2 linked regions of the Aromatoleum aromaticum EbN1 genome follow. The main gene of each other region encodes a partner of the protein of the gene in region 2 in a complex. Links are inferred from orthologs where the notes say so. Each region holds a gene or a part of one and is shown on either strand. Other genes may lie near its edges. The genes, in order: dapF and EBN1_RS02630.

Region 1 (9,699 bases), 1.8 Mb from region 2 along the record:
TGCGGAACAGCGTCGCCTGCGTCGACACGTCCGGGCGTGGATCGAAACGGGCGCCGACCTCGTAGTTCCACGCGGTCTCGTTCGCGACGTCGCCGTCGCGGGTGGCCTGTGCGGTCTGCACCGGCACGAGCGAGCGTTGCGCGTTCGTGAAGAGGAACACGCGGTCGGTCGTCTGGTAGCCGACGGTCAAGCCCGGCAGGACTTCTTCGGCGTGATTGTCGCCTGCGGCCCCGCTCCGCTCGTCGTGGAAGTCCATGCGCACGTCCTCATAGCGCAGGCCGGGCGTGATCGCGAGGCGGTCGTCGAGGAAGCGCATCGTGTCGCTCGCATAGACGGCGACCGCGTCGGTGTCGAAGTCCCACGCGCGCACCGCGCTGTATGCGCCGGTCGCGAGGGCGGTCCGGTTGACGTCGAACTGGACCTCTTCCTTCACGTAGCGCGCACCGAGCGTGAAAGTGTGCCGTCCGATGCGATGGCTCAGCCGCGGCTCGGTGCCGTAGACCTTGAACAGTCGCGGCGAGTCGGCGACGTGGGTCTCGGGAAGCGCCGGATCGAACGCGTTGCCGGTCCCGCTGAGGTTCTGTCCGAAAAAGAACGTGCGGTCGGCGTCGTGCGCGAAGTTGCGCCATTCGAACTGCGTGTCGGCGCTCGGCGTGAAGACCCAGGTCAGGGTGCCGCGCAACATGTCCGCGTCGAAACCGTCGTTCGGACGCTGCGACTGCGTCCGGTCGTCGCGGTACGCCGCCGGGCTGAGCGCGCCGGGAAGGTCCGCATCGACCTCGTAGTACTGCAGCTGCGCGCGGATTTCGTTGCGCGCGTCGGCGAAATAGATGCCGTCGAGGATGAAGTTGTTGACCTTCGTGCTCGAATGCTCGCGCGAGCCGTCGCCGCGCAGCGTGTTGGCCTGCAGCTGCAGGCCGAGGTCGTCGTTGAGGAAGCCGCCGGCACGGTAATACGTGTCGCTCAGCATGTTGCCGGTTTCCTCGGCGACCGTGACGCGTTGCGCGAGCGTCTGGCTGAACTCGCCCGGGATCGGGCGCGTGACGAAGTTCAGCACGCCGCCGAGGTTGTTCGGCCCGTAGTGCACCGCCGCGCCGCCGCGCACGACATCGATCGACTCGACGCTCGCCATCGTGATCGGAAACAGCGACAGGCCGATGTTGCTGTAGGGGCCGATCGCGATCGGGTACCCGTCGAGCAGGATCTGCGCGCGCTCGCTGCGCAGCGGGTTCAGGCCGCGCACGCTGATGTTCGGCAGGATGCCGGTGCCGGTTTCGTCGAGCACATGCACGCCCGGGACGACGCGCAATGCGTCTTCGACGTTCAGCGCGCCGCGCTCGTGGAGCTGTTCTTCGGAGACGACACTGCGCGCGCCGCTGTACGTGCGGACCTGCTCGGGCGTCGCCGGGCCCAGCCAGTCGGCCTTGACTTCGACGGACTGCAGCACCTGCTCGTCGGCGGGGGCGTTCTGCGCGTAGGCATGCGGGGCGGCCACGAGGCAGGCGGCCACGGCCAGGCGTCGCGCGACGAATGGCGCGCCGGGAGGGGGAGAGGACATCGGAACTCCGGTCGGAAGCGTGGCTGGCTGGCGATCCGGCTGGAGAGGGCGGAGTGGCTGGCTGTGAGGGGGAGAATTGTATTTCTATATGCTAATGCGAATCAATATTATTATTGTGGGCGGTCAATGCAGGATTTCCCCGCCATGGCGGACCGGGGAGAGCGGGAGCGCAGTGTCGCGCCCCCGCGGCGACCGTCAACTGCCGTGCAGCGAAGCAGGCTAAAGGCCTGCGTCGGCCCGCAGCGCTGCCGCCTTGTCGGTTGCTTCCCACGTGAATTCTGGCTCGTCGCGGCCGAAGTGGCCGTACGCGGCAGTCTTGCCGTAGATCGGGCGCAGCAGGTTGAGCTCCTGGATGATCGCCTTCGGACGCAGGTCGAAGTGGCGCTGCACGAGCTCGACGATCTTCTCGTCGGTGATCCTGCCGGTGCCGAAGGTCTCGATCATCATCGACACTGGCCGGGCGACGCCGATCGCATAGGCGACCTGCACTTCGCAGCGATCGGCGAGCCCTGCTGCGACGATGTTCTTCGCCACCCAGCGCCCGGCATACGCGGCGGAGCGGTCGACTTTCGACGGGTCCTTGCCGGAGAACGCGCCGCCGCCGTGGTGCGCCGCGCCGCCGTAGGTGTCGACGATGATCTTGCGCCCGGTCAGGCCGCAGTCGCCGTGCGGGCCGCCGATGACGAAGCGTCCGGTCGGGTTGATCAGGTAGCGCACTTCGCCCTGCATCAGCGCCGAAGGCAGCACCGGCTTGATGATCTCCTCGATGACGAGCTCGGTGATCTGCGCGTGTGAGACTTCCGGGCTGTGCTGCGTCGACACGACCACGGTGTCGATCGCGACCGGCTTGCCGTCGACGTATCGGACCGTCAGCTGGCTCTTCGCGTCCGGGCGCAGCCAGTTCAGCCGACCGTCCTTCCTCAGTTCGGACTGGCGCTGCATGATGCGGTGCGCATAATAGATCGGCAGCGGTATCAGCGACGGCGTCTCGTTACAGGCGTAGCCGAACATCAGTCCCTGGTCGCCCGCGCCCTGGTCGAGGTCGAGGCCTTCGCCTTCATTGACGCCTTGGGCGATGTCCGCGGACTGGCGGTTGATCGCGGCCAGCACCGCGCAACTCTTGTAGTCGAAGCCGATGTCGGAGTTGTCGTAGCCGATGCGGCGGATCACTTCCTGCGCGATCTCGCGGTAGTTCGGGTGGGCGGTGGTCGTGATCTCGCCGGAGATGACCACGAGGCCCGTCGATACCAGGGTTTCACATGCGACCCGCGCCTGGGGGTCGGTGGCGAGGATCGCGTCGAGGACGCCATCGGAAACCTGGTCGGCAACCTTGTCGGGATGGCCTTCGGACACCGATTCCGAGGTGAAGAGGTATTCCTTGCTCATGCACTGCTCCTGAAAACGAAAAATCCCCAAAGCTGTCCGGCGTGGCCGGCTCCGGGGATTTCGTCGAGCAGGCGACGCTTTAGCAGTACTTGTGTGCCACGACCGGTTAGGTGCGTTCGCGGCGCCGCCCTGCAAGTTGTCGTATTAACTCGGCGGCTGGGCGATAATTATATGCTTTGTGATCCGGCGGTCAAATGTGCGGGGTCCGGAGCGGGCGCTTGCGCCTGTGTCCGGGCCTGTGCCCATTCGACCGGCGCCGATGCTCTCCTCGATGTGACCTCTTCGCGTGACCTTCCTCGTCAATCTGTCATTCCGCATTCTTGCCGGCCTGCCGCTGTCATGGCTGCATCGGCTCGGCGGCTGGGCCGGCTGGGCCATCTGGCGCTGTTCACCGTCATACCGTCGTCGCCTGGAGGACAATCTCGCCCAGGCGACCGGGCGCCGCGATGCCACGCTACGCGACGCGGCGGTCGCCGAAGCGGGGCGGCAGGCGCTCGAACTGCCTTTCGTATGGCTGCGTCCGCAGGACGAGGTGTTGGGGCGCATCGTGCGGGTCGAAGGGCAGGAGCTGATCGCCTGGGCGCAGGCCGAGGGCGCCAGCGTGCTGCTGCTGACTGCGCACCTCGGCTGCTTCGAGATGTGCGCGCAGTATTGTTCGACGCACGGACCGATCACGGTGCTGTTCCGCCCGCCGCGCAAGACGGCGCTGCGCCCGCTGATGGAAGCCGGGCGTGCGCGCGGCGCGATCCGTGTTGCCCCGGCGGATGTGTCCGGTGTGCGCCGTCTGGTCAAGGCGCTGCGCAGCGGCGAGATGGTCGGCATGCTGCCGGATCAGGCGCCAGCCGAAGGCGAAGGCGTGTGGGCGCCGTTCTTCGGCCGGCCGGCGTGGACGATGACGCTCGCGGCGCGCCTGTCCGAAGTGAAAGGCGTCAAGGTGGTGATGGTGTGGACCGAGCGGCTGCCGCACGGGGCAGGCTATGTGTTGCGGCTTTCCGAACCCGTGGAACCGATCGCGGGCTCGCTCGAAGAGCGCTGCGCGGCGATCAATCGCGAGATCGAACGTCTCGTGCTTGCATGCCCGGCGCAGTACCTGTGGGGCTACAACCGCTACAAGCGTCCTTCGGGCGTGCCGCTTCCGCCGGGTGACGCGCAATGCTGAGCAATGCACTGAGCCGCATTGCGAGTCATGCCGCAGTCGCCGGGTTCTGGCTGCTGCACTGGCTGCCGCTGCCGGTGCTGGCATTCCTCGGCCAGGCGGTCGGCGAGGTGCTGTACCGGCTGGCGCGCTCGCGGCGGCATATCGTCGCGGTCAACCTCGGGTTGTGCTTTCCGGAACTCGACGACGCGGCAAGGCGCCGGCTCGCGCGCGCGCATTTTCGCGCGGTCGGGCGCAGCCTGCTCGAGCGCGGCCTGCTGTGGTGGGGGAGCCAGCGGCGGCTGATGAACCTCATCCGGCTCGACGGCGCCGAGCGGGTCAGGGCGCTGCTCGACGAGGGACGACCGGTGATCCTGCTCGCGCCGCACTTCGTCGGCCTCGACACCGGCGGCTCGCGCGTCGCGATGGATTTCGATTCCGTCAGCATCTATGCGCAGCAGAACAACCCGGTGTTCGACCGCTGGCTGTTCCACGGCCGCAGCCGCTTCGGCGACCAGCGCCTGCTGTCGCGCCAGGACGGCGTGCGCGGCACGGTCAAGGCGATGAAGGCCGGGCGCCCTTTCTACTATCTGCCCGACATGGACTATGGCCGCAAGGACGCGGTGTTCGTGCCGTTCTTCGGCGTGCCGGCGGCGACGATCACCGGGCTGTCGCGGCTTGCGCGGCTCGCCGGTGCGGCGGTGGTGCCGTGCGTGACGCGGATGCTGCCCGGCGGGCGCGGCTATGTCGTCGAGTTCGGCGAGCCGTGGCAGGATTTTCCGACGACGGACGCCGAAGCGGATACCGCAGCGATGAACCGCTGGATCGAATCCGTGGTGCGGACGATGCCCGAGCAGTATTACTGGGTGCACCGGCGCTTCAAGACACGCCCGCCGGGCGAGGCGCGACCGTACTGAGAATGCGTACAGCGTGCTGTCGCTGGACGTCCCGCGGCGGCTGAGCCAGAATTCGGCGAACCACCGCTTCCCCTGCATCCACCCGAGCTGCGATTTCCCATGTCTCTGCGCTTCACGAAAATGCACGGCCTTGGCAACGATTTCGTCGTTATCGACGCCATCCGCCAGTCTGTCGACCTGACGCCCGAGCAGGTCCGCCGTCTTGCCGATCGCCATTTCGGCATCGGCTGCGACCAGCTGCTGGTGGTCGAGGAAGCGACCCGCCCGGACGTGGATTTCCGCTACCGGATATTCAACGCCGATGGCGGCGAAGTCGAGCAGTGCGGCAATGGCGCGCGCTGTTTCGTGCGTTTCGTGCATGAGCAGGGGCTCACCGCGAAGCGTCGCATCCGCGTCGAGACGCGCTCCGGCATCATTGCGCCGCAACTCGAAGACGATGGTCTCGTGACGGTCGATATGGGCGTGCCGGTGCTCGAGCCCGCGCGCGTGCCGTTCGTGTCGGACTCCGATGCGATCGTGCAGCCACTCGACGTCGGCGGGGAAACTGTTGCGATCACCGCGGTGTCGATGGGCAACCCGCACGCAGTGCAGGTCGTCGCCGATGTCGACGCCGCACCTGTCGCGGCGCAGGGAGCGCTGATCGAACGCCATCCGCGCTTTCCCGCGCGCGTCAATGCCGGCTTCGTGCAGGTCGTCGATGCCCACCGCATCCGCCTGCGCGTGTTCGAGCGCGGTGCGGGAGAAACGCTTGCTTGCGGCACCGGCGCCTGCGCGGCAGTCGTGACCGTGATCCTGCGCGAACTCGCACAGTCGCCGGTGCGCGTCGAGACGCGGGGCGGAGAACTCGATATCGCGTGGGAAGGGCCGGGGCAGCCGGTGCTGATGACAGGCCCGGCGGTGACTGTTTTCGCGGGTGAAATCGACGTCGACTGAGCGACTTCGACCGAACGGTTTTGCTCATTGCAACGAATACGAGGAGGCGCGCATGTGCCTCACGGGGAGCAGCTTTTCCATGAATGCCGCTGATGTCGCACGCTATCTGAAGGAACATCCGGACTTTCTCGCCGACCATGGCGAACTGTTCACGCAGCTGACCGTTCCGCATCCGCACGGCGGACAGGCCATCTCGCTGGCCGAGCGGCAGCTGCATGCGCTGCGCGACAAGATCCGGCAACTCGAAAGCAAGCTCGCCGAACTGATTCGCTACGGCGAGGAAAACGACGAGATCGGCGAAAAAGTCCATCGCCTGGCGCTGGCGCTGGTCGAAGCCGAAGATTACGACACCCTGCGTTTTGCGTTGCTCGAAAATGTGCGTGACAACTTTTCGGTGCCGAACGTTGCGCTGCGGGTATGGGCCAACGCGCAGTCGCACGAAGGCGAGGATTTTTCGCCGGTGACCGAAGAGCTGCGCTTTTTCGCCACCGACCTGAGCCACCCGTATTGCGGCGCGCCGGCGAATCTCGAAGTAATCGACTGGTTCGGCCCCGCTGCCTGTCATATCCGTTCGGTGGCGCTGGTGCCGCTGCGCCGCGGCGACCAGGTGCTCGGCCTGCTCGCGTTCGGCAGCGAAGAGGCCGAGCGCTTCTACCCCGGGATGGGAACGCTGTACCTTGCGCGCATCGGCGACTTGGTCGTGGCCGCTCTGCGGCACCAGCTCGGCTGAAGGTGAGCGCCGCGGGCCGGAGAGGCCCGGCGCCGCAGGAACGATCCGGACCCCGCGAGCCTCCGCAGCTCGCCGATTCTCCATGCGTCCCCTTCCGCATCGGGTCGAGGTACACGACGGGGCACACCGCCGCGCGAGGAAGCACCGAACCTGCGACGGGCTGAATGGGCGTCCCGGAGGCCACCGCTGCAACGGGTGCCGCATGGGGAATCAACAGTCGTTCGTGACTTTTTACCCAAACCGGGCAGCGAGATCTCGGATCGTTTGCGGCCGTTCAGTTATCCTGAAACATCTCTTAACAAATCCTCCCTCGGGCCCGGTGCTGCAGGCTGTGGGAGCAAGGCAGCAATGCCAGACATTCCTGATCCTGAAACTCCTGGCGCCGATGCGCCCGACAGCCCTGACGAGGGGTCCGTGCGGACCCGCGTTTCCATGCTGCGCAATGCCGCGATCCTGCTCGCCCGCTACCAGATTCGCAGCCTCAGGCGCCTGTTCGAGGAGTTCGAGCGAGACATCCTCCTGCCGATCCTGTTGGGCGAGATCGCGCTGCACAACATCGGCGCGCTCGAACACGACGATGAAAGCGATCGCCTCACGGCAGACGAGACCGAGGGCGAATCCGACGAGGCGCATATGTCCCGGCTGCGGCCGTGCAACGCCTATTCGATCGCTGCTGCCACCGGCTTGCCGCGCGAGACGGTCCGGCGCAAGATCGGGCGCCTCGTCGAGCTGGGCTGGATCCGCAAGCAGCAGAACGGGCACCTGTACCTCACGCCGCAGGCACTGAAGCATTTCGGCTCGCTCCTGTGCTCGCGCGATCTGCCGGAGTTCCTCGAAACCGCGGATCGCGTGCGGAGGCTGAAGCACGCCTGGGACCGGACAGACCCCGACAAGACCTGAGGCGGTGGCGCTGGCGAGCCGGCGCCGCTCGCCTTACACTCTCACGCCTGACTCATCTCCCTGCGGTCCGCCTTCCGATGTCCAAGCTCGTCCTCAATCCCGGCAAGGAGCGTTCGCTCCTGCGTCGTCATCCATGGGTTTTCGCCGGTTCGGTGGCCCGCCTCGACGGGCGCGCGCGGCCGGGCGACACCGTCGAGGTCGTCGCCGCTGACGGCCGGTTCCTCGGTCGCGCGGCGTGGTCGCCGGAATCGCAGATCCGCGCCCGGATGTGGTCGTTCGCTGTCGACATCACGATCGACCATGCGTTCTTCAAGCGCCGCGTCGCCGAATCGGTCGCGCGCCGGGCGACGCATCCGCTGCTCGCCGACGAGAGCGGAGTGCGGCTGATCCATGGCGAGTCGGATGGCCTGCCCGGCGTCATCGCGGACCGCTTCGGCGACGTCGCTGTCGTGCAGCTGACGAGCGCCGGCGCCGAGAAATGGCGCGATGCGATCGTTGCCGGGCTGGTGCAGGCGACCGGTTGCACAGCGGTATACGAGCGCTCCGATTCCGACGTGCGCGGCCTCGAAGGGCTCGGGCCGAAGACCGGCTGCGTGCACGGCGAGCTGCCGCAGGACGTGTTGACGATCGTCGAGAACGGCGTGTGCATGGAAGTCGATGTCATCAGTGGCCACAAGACCGGTTTCTACCTCGACCAGCGCGACAACCGCCGCCTGACGGGTCTGTTCGCGGCCGGGCGCAGCGTGCTGAACTGCTTCTGCTACACCGGGGGATTCTCGCTGCAGGCGCTGGCCGGCGGCGCGACGTCTGTGCTGTCGATCGACTCGTCCGGCCCGGCGCTCGACGCGGGGCGACGCAATCTTGCGATGAATCCGCAACTCGACGCGAGCCGCGCCGAATGGCTGCAGGCCGATGTGTTCGAGGCCTTGCGCGTACTGAAAAGCGAGGGGCGGCGTTTCGACCTGATCGTGCTCGATCCGCCGAAGTTCGCACCGTCCGCGGCGCACGCTGACCGGGCGTCGCGCGCGTACAAGGACATCAACCTGTTCGGTTTGCGCCTGCTCAATCCCGGCGGGATACTGATGACGTACTCCTGTTCGGGCGGCATCGGCCTCGAACTGTTCCAGAAAATCGTCGCCGGCGCGGCGAGCGACGCTGGCGTCGATGCGCGTATCCTGCATCGCCTGTCCGCGTCCGCCGATCACCCGGTCGGCCTTGCAGCGCCCGAAGGCGAATACCTCAAGGGGCTCGCGATTCAGGTCGGCTGAGCGCGTTCGCCGGGTGGCGCGCGCCAGTCCGGGTTCGGTCCGCGCTCGCCCGTCGTGAAGGCAGCGCTGACCAGACCCAGCGCGAGCACGACCAGCAGGAAATACCGCCCCTGCCAGCGACGCGGCGCAGGCCGGCCGCCGCCGAGCAGCCGCGACGACAGGCCGCCGAGAAGCACGCCGCGGGACGGATCGAAGCGATCGGGCCAGAAGAACGTCGGCCCTTGCAGCAGGTGGATCGCGCCGAACACGCACAGCACGATCGCCAGAGCCTGGAACGTGCGCATTGCGAGCGTTCAGGGAGCGGAAAACAGCTCCGCGCTTTCGTCGCCGGCGCGGCGGGGAAAGGCGAGGCCGAAATGCTGCCAGATCGATGCGCTCGCGATGCGCCCGCGCGGCGTGCGCTGCAGGTAGCCCTGCTGGATCAGGTACGGTTCGAGCACGTCCTCGATTGTGTCGGACGACTCGCCGATCGCGGCCGCGAGGTTGTCGAGGCCGACCGGGCCGCCGCCGAACTTCTCGAGCATCGCGCCGAGCAGCTTGCGGTCCATCAGGTCGAGCCCGAGGTGATCGACGTCGAGCATCAGCAGCGCGGCGTCGGCGACGGGGGCGGTGATGTCGCCGTCGGCTTTGACTTGCGCATAGTCGCGGACGCGGCGCAGCAGCCGGTTCGCGATCCGCGGCGTGCCGCGGGCGCGCCGCGCGATCTCGACCGCTCCGGCGTCGTCGATCGCGACATCGAGCAGGCCGGCGGAGCGCCCGACGATGTATGCGAGCTCGTGCGGCGTGTAGAACTCGAGCCGCGCCACGATGCCGAAACGGTCGCGCAGCGGGTTCGTCAGCATCCCGGCGCGCGTCGTCGCGCCGACCAGCGT
Region 2 (9,529 bases):
TCGGGAAGATGGCGGTGCCCCGCCACTGCGTAAGCTTTGAAGTTGTCGGCCGCCTCGGCAAACAACGTATGGACTTCCGCCTTGCGTCCCGCCCCCGAGACTCCGGATTTCACATCCGCGATCAAATGCGACAGATCCACCACTCCGGCCTCGACCAACGGCAGAAAGCCCAGTTGGACCGCGGTCGGGTAGCAACCTGGATTAGCCAGTATGCGGGCCGAACGAATGCGTTCGCGGTTCCGCTCGGGCAAGCCGTAGACGGCTTCGGCCACCAGCTCCGGCGAAGCGTGTTTCATCCCGTACCACTTCTCCCATTCTCCAACATCCCGGATGCGGAAATCCGCCGCCAGATCGATCAGCCGCACACCGGCATCGACGAGTTCCCTTGCCTGCTGCATTGCGATCCCGTTGGGCGTGGCAAAGAAGACTACATCGCAGCGGTCGAGCGCCGCGTCCTGCGGAGTCACGAAGCGCAGATCGACACGACCGCGCAGACTCGGAAACATGTCGCAAACGGGCATACCGGCGTCGCCGCGCGAGGTTATCGCAACCAGGTTCGCCTCGGGGTGGCGGGCAAGCAGCCTCAACAGTTCCACTCCGGTATATCCCGTTCCACCGACCACACCAATCTTGATCATGCCTTCTCCTTGCCGTGACTACCTTTCCGAGCGATGAATTATCGCACTCGCAGCGGTCGATCTTGAGTTCGAAACGAGAAAAGCCGCCTCGAAGGGCGGCTTTTCTGCTCGCAGATACGAAGTATCAGCGCTTCGAGAACTGCTTGCGGCGACGCGCCTTGCGGAAACCAACCTTCTTCCGTTCTACTTCGCGAGCGTCACGAGTCACGAAGCCGGCCTTGCGCAGCACGGGCTTGAGTTCTGCATCATATTCGATCAGCGCACGGGTGATACCGTGGCGAACAGCACCGGCCTGACCAGACTCGCCGCCGCCCGTCACATTGACCATGATGTCGAAGCGGCTGTCGTTTTCGGTCAGCACAAGCGGCTGACGCACAATCATGCGCCCAGTTTCACGCGAAAAAAACTCGTCGACCGGCTTGCCGTTGACGACGATATTGCCGGAACCCGGCTTGATGAACACGCGAGCAACCGCAGTCTTGCGGCGGCCGGTGCCGTAGTTGTAACTCACAGCCATTGATCGGCTCCTGTCAGATCTCGAGAACTTGGGGCTGCTGAGCGGAATGCGGATGTTCACCACCCGCGTAGCACTTCAGCTTCTTCAGCATGGCGTAACCCAGCGGCCCCTTCGGCAGCATGCCCTTCACCGCCTTTTCCAGCACGCGCTCGGGAAAGCGTTGCTGCAGCTTGGTGAAGTTGGTTTCGTAGATTCCGCCCGGATAACCAGTATGACGATAATACTTCTTGTCCAGCGCCTTGTTGCCGGTCACCCGCAGCTTTTCGACATTGACGACGACGATGAAGTCACCCGTATCGACGTGCGGCGTGTAGATGGCCTTGTGCTTGCCACGGAGGCGACGGGCCACTTCGGCGGCAAGCCGGCCAAGCACCTTGTCCGACGCGTCGACAACAAACCAGTCGCGCTTGACTTCATGCGGCTTGGCAGAAAACGTTTTCATTCGAATCCTCGATCTTGTCCGGCCTAGGGCGAAGGCCAATAAACGGAAAGCTCGTGATGGTACCCGTAACCATACCGGGAAGTCAAATTCAGGCTACTGCAGCCCTGTCACAAGAGAGGAGGCAAAAAAAACGCAGCCCATGCAGGACTGCGTTAAATCCACACCAAAGGAGGAGGGTGGAGGAGACACCGCTTGGATCACGAAACCGCCTTGATCCGACTGGGTACGATTATCGTGAAACACGCCCCCCGTCACAAGCTTTTATTGTGCATTGCACTATAAATGTTTTGATTACTCGATAAATTTTACTTATTTATGAGCAAGATATTGATACTAATCAATTTAACAGGCCACCATCGTCAACATGTGCCCACCTCAGCGTGACACGTTGTTATGCATTCGAGGTGTATTATTGCGCCGCAATAGAAAATCCGGATGCTGACCCATCTCGCGTCCGGTTGGCCGTATCGAATTGCCATCCGGTAAAATGCCGCTCCGCCTCGCCCAGAGGTTCCCTCGCTCATCAAGCGGACAACGGAGTAGATGATGGAATGCACTATAAAGTGGGTCGATGGAATGACTTTCCTCGCGGAGACCGGGACCGGTCACGTCGTGGCGATGGATGGGGCACCGGAGGCAGGCGGCCGAAATCTTGCCCCCCGCCCGATGGAAATGATGCTTGCCGGCGCTGGCGGATGCACGGCGTTCGACATCGTGCTGATCCTGAAACGCGGCCGCCAGGAGGTCCGCGGCTGCGAGGTAAAGCTTTCGAGCGAACGAGCGGAAGCAGACCCGAAGGTGTTCACCCGCATCACTTTTCACTACACCGTGCGCGGCAAGGGGTTGAAGGCCGAGGCGGTGGAACGCGCGATTCACCTCTCGGCAGAGAAATATTGCTCGGCGTCGATCATGCTCGGCAAGACGGCCGAATTGGTGCACGAATGGGACATCGTCGAGTGCGAGTGACGGCACTGGACGGAGGCGCCACAAGGGTTTTTCCCGCTATATCCGGTATGCAGTCGCCGTCATCACGCGGGCCATCAATCTCATTGCTCCCCTGAAGGGCGCAGGCAATTCGTGAGCCCCGAGGGCGAGGGCGACGTCAGCGTGATGCGCCTCATCCGCCTTCATCTGCTCGATGATTTCACGAGACTTGTGGTCCTCCGGAGGCAAATGTTCCAGATGGCCGTCGAGATGCGCTTCGACCTGGCGCTCAGTTTCGGCAAGGAAGCCGAGACTCCATCGGTCGCCAAGCCTCCCGGCCAGCAGCCCCAGCGCCAGCGACCCACCGTACCACAGCGGATTCAGCAGGCTCTTGCGCCCTCCGAGTTCGGAAATACGCTGCTCGGTCCACGCCAGGTGCTCGGTTTCCTCGTCCGAGGCCCGCGCGAGTTCGCGTTTGACGTCGAGGTCACCCGCGCTCATCGACTGCCCCTGGTACAGCGCCTGGGCGCAGATCTCGCCGCTGTGGTTGACGCGCATCAGGGCCGCGACATGCTGCCGATCACGATCCCCGAGATGCGTTTCGGGCACGCCCGCGCCGGGCGTCGGGCGCACGCTGCGCGCGGGCGCGAATAGCGTGCGCAAAGCCTTGTCGAACTGGACAATCGCTTCGTCGATCATGAACACCTCTGAATGTCGGTCATTTCAATGCCGGCTCCCTGCCGCGCAGGCGCCGCACCACTTCGCCGACGTCCCGGGGCGGGACCACTCCGTCGCATAAATATTCCTTCGCCAAAGCTGCACGCGGACGGTTGTATGCCGTGTCGACGATTGGCTGCCAGCCGGCGTCGCGCGCCACCGCCCACTCGCCCCCGTCGCGGCCCACCGCATAGATACGCCATCCCGCCACCTCGCAACGAATGCCTTCGAAAGTGACGTTCTCGGCGCCGCCCGCAGTGTGCACTACGAGTACGTAGCGCACGACGCCGTCCTCGCCCACGGTCACGCTATGCTCATCGAGCAGAAAACGGTTGCGTGAAGTCACATCGACGGGGAATTCACGCAATGCGGAGGGAAGCGGCGGCGCGGGCAACTCGTAGTGGCCTTCCTTCCAGTGCGGGTCCGGGTCGCTGAAAAGACCGGCGCAAGCTGCGCCGGAAAAGAACACGAGAGCTGCCACCCCCGCTTGGACGACGGTTTGGAACGGTTTCAAGCTTGCAGGTCTCCGCACAGGAACAAACGAATCCTCTCGGGCAGCGTATCCACCGCCGCAGAGGGCGCCGGCTGATCGATCCCGATTGCGCACGCTCCACCGGCCTTTAACGACCGAATCGTGTCCGGTGGCAACTGGAATCGGAGGAAATGCAGCACAGAGGTTTTTTCGGCATTGTCACGTTCCGGACCGTCGTCGGCAATCGAAAAAGCAAAAACCAGCCTCATGTCCGCTCGACGCGTGGACCGGCGGCCCCTACGGCTCGAGGTTTTCAAGATATCCGGTGCGCTTGCCCGGTCTCGCCTTCAGCCTTCCCCCGAGGGAAAGCGCGATGAGACACGGTGGGAGCCGGGCTTATTGCCTCACGCGGAGATTGCCGCTTCGATCTCGGCGAAATTCCTCGCGATCTCGGTGCTCACGGGCTGAGGCTCCCCGAGTTGGCGCGCGATCTGGGACGCCGAGAAAATTCCCCTGATCAGGCCCCGTCCGCCCTCGCAGCGTTCCAGCACGAGGGCATGCTGCCGACCGGAGCGTTTCAGCGTCGCGAGGACATGTCCGACGTCCGCGCGCATCACTTCGCCGAGTTCGACGGCCTCAGTCCGCTCGAGGGGCGTCATGACCGAATGGACGGTCAGTTCGCCAACCCGCGTGCCCCGTTCCTGTGCGGTCCGGACCGGGCCTTCGCCCAGCAGGTCCGCAACCGAAATCACGCCCATCACCTGGTGACGCGAATCGGTCACCAGCAACAGTCGCACGCCGCGCAGAATCATGGCGCGGTTGGCATCGGCCAGCGAGGTTTCGGCCGCGATCGTCGCCGCGGGAATTCTCGTGAGGTCGGTCATGACCTCTATCGCCGGGGAGTTGCGGGAGACCCTGCGGCTGTTATCGGTTCTTGCGACTTCGCAATGCAGCCCCGCCAGGCGCGCTTGCGGAAGCGGATCGAATTCCCGGTTCATGGACACCTCCCATTACAGAATATCGACAAGCGTGCCAACTCCATGCAGCCGGTCTTTTCAGCCTGCCGCAAGCGCATCTTTTTCATGTCCGAGAAGCTTGGCAGAGGCCGCGGCTGCAAACAGCCCGGACGCATCCGTTCGACCCGATCGTTTCCCGGAAGTTCATCGCGCTGAACCGACGGAATTCCGCAAGACGAATGAGTCAGCTCAAAGAAAACGCCCCGCATGCCGGATATCGACATGCGGGGCAACGAGGAACGGCACTCAAGGCTCACGTACTTCGGCCAGTGCCTTGTAGGCCTCGGGTGGATCGCAAGGTCGCGTCCGGAACAACGTTTTCGACAGTTCGAACAACGCCTGCTGGTACACCTGCCGCTTGAACTCAATCACGGCTTCCAGCGGCACCCAATAGTCACTCCAGCGCCAGGCATCGAACTCCGGATGAGTGCTGGCTCGCAGACAGACGTCCGAATCACGCCCCACCAAACGCAACAGAAACCAGATTTGTTTCTGTCCCCGGTAGGTATTGCGCCATTCCCGCTTGATCCAGTGCTTCGGAACGTCATACCGCAACCAGCCACGCGTGCGGCCGAGAATCTTCACATGCTCGGGACGCAGACCCACTTCCTCGAACAGTTCACGGAACATGGCCTGCTCCGGCGATTCGCCGTGCTTGATGCCACCTTGCGGGAACTGCCACGAATGCTCACGGATCCGCTTGCCCCAGAAAACCTCATTGCGCGTGTTGACCAGAATGATGCCGACGTTCGGGCGATAGCCTTCACGATCGAGCATGATCAAACCTTCAATTCAAGAACTGTCACAATTTTTCCACATTTACAGAGACTTGGAAAGGCGAACCACCGGAAGCGTTCCCGTTCGGCCGCTTCGTGCCGGTATGCGGCAGGCCGAGCGACGTACCGCGATCTGCATATCGGCTGTCGACACGGTAAAATCGCGTCTTTGCCCACCAGCCCGACCTCCGGATCCAGCATGCGCGCCAGCCAGTATTTCATCTCCACCCTCAAGGAAGCCCCTTCGGACGCCGAGGTCGTCAGCCAGAAACTGATGCTGCGTGCGGGCTTTATCCGCAAGGTCGCAGCCGGAATCTACAGTTACCTTCCCATCGGCCTGCGCGTGATCCGCAAGGTCGAGGACATCGTGCGGGACGAAATGAACCGCGCCGGCGCCCTCGAACTGACGATGCCGCTCGTTCAGCCGGCCGAACTCTGGGACGAAACCGGCCGCTGGGAACAGATGGGCGCCGAGATGCTGCGCTTCAAGGATAGGCACCAGCGCGACTTCGCGCTGCAACCCACATCCGAGGAAGTGGTCACCGATATCGCTCGTCAGGAATTGAAGAGCTATCGTCAGCTGCCGAAGAATTTCTACCAGATCCAGACGAAGTTCCGCGACGAGCGCCGACCACGATTCGGCGTGATGCGTGGCCGCGAGTTCACGATGAAAGACGCCTATTCGTTCGACCGCGACGTGGCCGCCGCAGGCCGCAGCTACGACGCGATGTACGCTGCCTACTGCCGCATTTTCGACCGGCTCGGTCTGACGTACCGGGCTGTCGCCGCCGATACCGGAGCGATCGGCGGGGACCGCTCGCACGAATTCCAGGTCATCGCCGACACTGGCGAGGATGCAATCGTCTATTGCCCCGGTTCCGATTACGCGGCCAACATCGAACTTGCCGAAGCGCTGCCGTTGCTGGCGACGCGCGCCGCGCCGGCCCAGGCGCTCGAAAAGACCCCCACTCCGGGCAGGACGACCTGCGAAGAGGTCGCGAAGCTTCTCGGCGTGCCGCTCGAGACGACGGTGAAATCACTTGTCCTCGCGACCGATGACGTCGATGACACGAACAAGCCGGCCGGCGTCACAGTGTGGCTGCTGCTCGTGCGCGGCGACCACGAACTGAACGAGGTCAAGGCGGGCAAGATCCCCGGCCTGAAGGCGGGGTTCCGCTTCGCGACGGAAACCGAGATCGCCGAGCGCTTCGGCTGCCAGCCCGGCTACCTCGGACCCGTGGGCGTGAACAAGGCCGTCAAGATTGTCGCCGACCGCACTGTCGCGAACATGGCCGACTTCATCTGCGGCGCCAACGAGGCGGACTTCCACTTGACCGGCACGAACTGGGGCCGCGACCTGCCGGAACCCGACCTCGTCGCCGACCTGCGCAACATCATCGAAGGCGACCCGAGCCCGGACGGCAGGGGACGGCTCGCGATCCAGCGCGGCATCGAGGTCGGCCACGTTTTCTACCTCGGCACCAAATACTCGCAGTCGATGAACGCGACCTTCCTCGACGAAAACGGCAAGCCGAAGCATTTCGAAATGGGCTGCTACGGCATCGGCGTCACGCGCATCCTCGGTGCGGCGATCGAGCAGAACCACGACGCCCGCGGCATCATCTGGCCGGATGCGATCGCGCCGTTCCGCGTCGTCGTCTGTCCGGTCGGCTGGGGCAAGTCCGACGCGGTGCGCACCGAAGCGACGAAGCTATATGAGACGCTGTGCGCCGGGGGCATCGACGTGATCCTCGACGACCGCGACGAGCGTCCCGGCGTGATGTTCGCCGACTGGGAACTGATCGGTGTTCCGCATCGCGTCGTCATCGGCGATCGCGGACTGAAGGACGGGATGGCCGAATATCAGGGGCGGCGCGACGCCGAGGCGGCGAAGATTCCGCTTGCCGAACTCGCAGCTTTCGTCGGCTCGAAGCTCCGGCCGACTGCGTGAGGAGCACCGATAGCGGCGGCATGAGGGCCGCGTGCAGCCTCGTGCTGAGCGTCGTTCTGCTCACGGGTCTCGCCGGCGCTCCGCAGCAGGCGCTCGCCGGCCGCCAGCAGTACGAACCGATGGCGGCGAGCGTGCGCTCGACGCTGCACGCGGCCGTGAGCGACGCCGGTGCTCCGGAACTCCTGATTGCGAACGAGGGCGAGCGGGTCCGCTGGCTGCAGGACATGTCCCGCCGTCTCGAAAAACGCATCCCGGACCGCCATTACCGGGAAGAATTGCTGACTGCAGTGCACTACGAAGCGACGCGGGCGGGACTCGATCCGCAACTCGTGCTCGGCCTGATCCAGGTCGAGAGCGGCTTCCGGAAATACGCAGTCTCGAGTGCCGGAGCGCGCGGCTTCATGCAGGTGATGCCGTTCTGGATCAAGACAATCGGCCTGCCGCAAGACAACCTCTTCCACCTGCGTACGAACCTGCGCTACGGCTGCACGATCCTGCGCCATTACCTCGACATCGAAAAAGGCGATCTGTACCGGGCGCTGGGGCGATACAACGGCAGCCTCGGCAAACCCGAGTACCCGACCCTGGTGCGGGCAGCGTGGGAGAAGCACTGGAGCTACCAGTCGCTGCGACTCGCGTCCGATGACCGCGGGAGTCGCGCGAACTGAACCGAAAAGCGGCGTGGCGGGGGCGACCTGCCTCTCGCGAGCCGCCTCCTGGCGCGTGTCGCTGGGACACGACAGTCGTCAGCTGGCGCCCACCACTGCGACTTTCGGCATCGGCTCCTCGCGCGGCACGGCTCTCCCCGCCTCCTTCGCCGAAGCCAGCGACTGAACGTCACCGGACAGCTCGCCGCCTTCCTCGATCAGGATCTTGCCGTAGCGGATCTTGCCGCTGACACGACCCGTTGCGTGGATCACGAGTTGGGTGCGCGCAGTAAGTTCGCCATCGAACCGGCCGCGGATTTCAGCAATGTCGATGCCGACCGTCCCTGCGAACGAGCCGCTTTCGGCGATGCGAATGACGCGGCTGTCCATCGTCGCTTCGACGCGGCCTTCGACGATCAGCGTATCGCAATCCAGGATTTCCGCGCCTTTGAGCTTGACTTCGGGCCCGACGATGAGGCGGCTGCCCGAAGCATAGCCCGCATCCTCGGCGGCCTCGTTGGCGCGAGGAAGGGAGGTCGAAGCGGCTGCCCCTCCTCCCATGCTGCTCGTTCCGACATCGCGCCCCACCGGGGATGCCTCGGCAGAAGTGTTGGAACTGTTGACCGGCCCCGCCGGTTGGGCACCTGCGAAATTGCCCGGCCCGATACGCGGTCCACGCGCGGCCTGTGGATCGGCAGCTTTCGGGAACACTGGGGATTTGCTGAACATGATCTCTCCTGGAGTGAATTCGCGTCGGACGACCAGGGACGCGAGTGCAAAATCCAGGCCATGCGGATTTACTCTTTTATATTCATATTCCTGGAAATATAAGCTGGAGCGGTACAGGAGATTTTTAGCCATCTTCTGTTGCCCATGAGCGACGCTTTGCACGGCAATTGATCACAACAACTTGAATACTATCGAGTTGTGTGTGTCGCTCCACAGCGACATAGGTGTAGCCAAAAAGCGCCAACTTGCATTTCCTTACGGACCCCGACCCCGCCCCACCCTAAACTGCGACGCCGGACTTCGAGCTATTCGCCGGCCGTCCATGTCCCGCCTGTCCTTCAGTTCCACGCTGCTTGCGAGCTTTCTGCTCATCGCCGCGATCCTCGGCACCGCTGCGCTCGGCGGACTGCTGACCCTGGAAGACTTAGCGGCGCGCAGTCGGGAAGGTGCAAAGCACGCGCTCGGTTTTTCCAGCGCGCTCCAGGAACTGGGCGAACGCACGGTGGATCTGGAACGCAGCGCCCGCCAGTTTCTGGTTCTCGGCGATCCCGTCCTGCTCGAGCGGTTCGAGCAGGCGCGCGACGATTCGATGACGGCGCTGGTATGGATTGCCGGTCTTGGAAGCACGAAATCGCAAAGACTCGTCAACCAGTGGAGCGACGCCGCTGAGCGGGTGGCCGCAGCATTGAACACTCGCGCA

Evidence for each region.
Region 1: the proteins of EBN1_RS02630 (region 2) and dapF are in contact, whole or in part, in a solved structure (PDB 5YGU), measured with the Escherichia coli proteins. The link is inferred for Aromatoleum aromaticum EbN1 from one-to-one orthologs.

Annotation. Positions count from the first base shown.
Region 1 is NC_006513.1:2,322,806-2,332,504, forward strand. Bases 4,114-7,012 are described here. They hold dapF (diaminopimelate epimerase), read left to right. Parts: upstream 4,114-5,095; coding sequence 5,096-5,929; downstream 5,930-7,012. Other genes in these bases: EBN1_RS11105 (lysophospholipid acyltransferase family protein), read left to right, coding at 4,114-4,996; EBN1_RS11115 (DUF484 family protein), read left to right, coding at 6,009-6,659. In the rest of the region: EBN1_RS11090 (TonB-dependent receptor family protein), read right to left, coding at 1-1,558; metK (methionine adenosyltransferase), read right to left, coding at 1,778-2,944; EBN1_RS11100 (lysophospholipid acyltransferase family protein), read left to right, coding at 3,231-4,103; more of EBN1_RS11105, read left to right, coding at 4,097-4,113; EBN1_RS11120 (IclR family transcriptional regulator), read left to right, coding at 7,092-7,559; EBN1_RS11125 (class I SAM-dependent rRNA methyltransferase), read left to right, coding at 7,637-8,827; EBN1_RS11130 (hypothetical protein), read right to left, coding at 8,815-9,111; Holliday junction branch migration DNA helicase RuvB, read right to left, coding at 9,121-9,699. UniProt on the Escherichia coli protein: Involved in the succinylase branch of the L-lysine biosynthesis and in the biosynthesis of the pentapeptide incorporated in the peptidoglycan moiety. Catalyzes the stereoinversion of LL-2,6-diaminopimelate (L,L-DAP) to meso-diaminopimelate (meso-DAP).
Region 2 is NC_006513.1:554,346-563,874, forward strand. Bases 3,739-6,467 are described here. They hold EBN1_RS02630 (RNA pyrophosphohydrolase), read right to left. Parts: upstream 5,504-6,467; coding sequence 4,973-5,503; downstream 3,739-4,972. Other genes in these bases: EBN1_RS02615 (CNP1-like family protein), read right to left, coding at 3,739-3,752; EBN1_RS02620 (DUF3501 family protein), read right to left, coding at 3,749-3,979; EBN1_RS02625 (CBS domain-containing protein), read right to left, coding at 4,115-4,594; EBN1_RS02635 (proline--tRNA ligase), read left to right, coding at 5,702-6,467. Outside these bases: argC (N-acetyl-gamma-glutamyl-phosphate reductase), read right to left, coding at 1-638; rpsI (30S ribosomal protein S9), read right to left, coding at 763-1,155; rplM (50S ribosomal protein L13), read right to left, coding at 1,169-1,597; EBN1_RS02605 (OsmC family protein), read left to right, coding at 2,144-2,563; coq7 (2-polyprenyl-3-methyl-6-methoxy-1,4-benzoquinone monooxygenase), read right to left, coding at 2,600-3,220; more of EBN1_RS02615, read right to left, coding at 3,240-3,738; more of EBN1_RS02635, read left to right, coding at 6,468-7,453; EBN1_RS02640 (transglycosylase SLT domain-containing protein), read left to right, coding at 7,474-8,121; EBN1_RS02645 (bactofilin family protein), read right to left, coding at 8,200-8,829; EBN1_RS02650 (sensor histidine kinase), read left to right, coding at 9,152-9,529. UniProt on the Escherichia coli protein: Master regulator of 5'-end-dependent mRNA decay.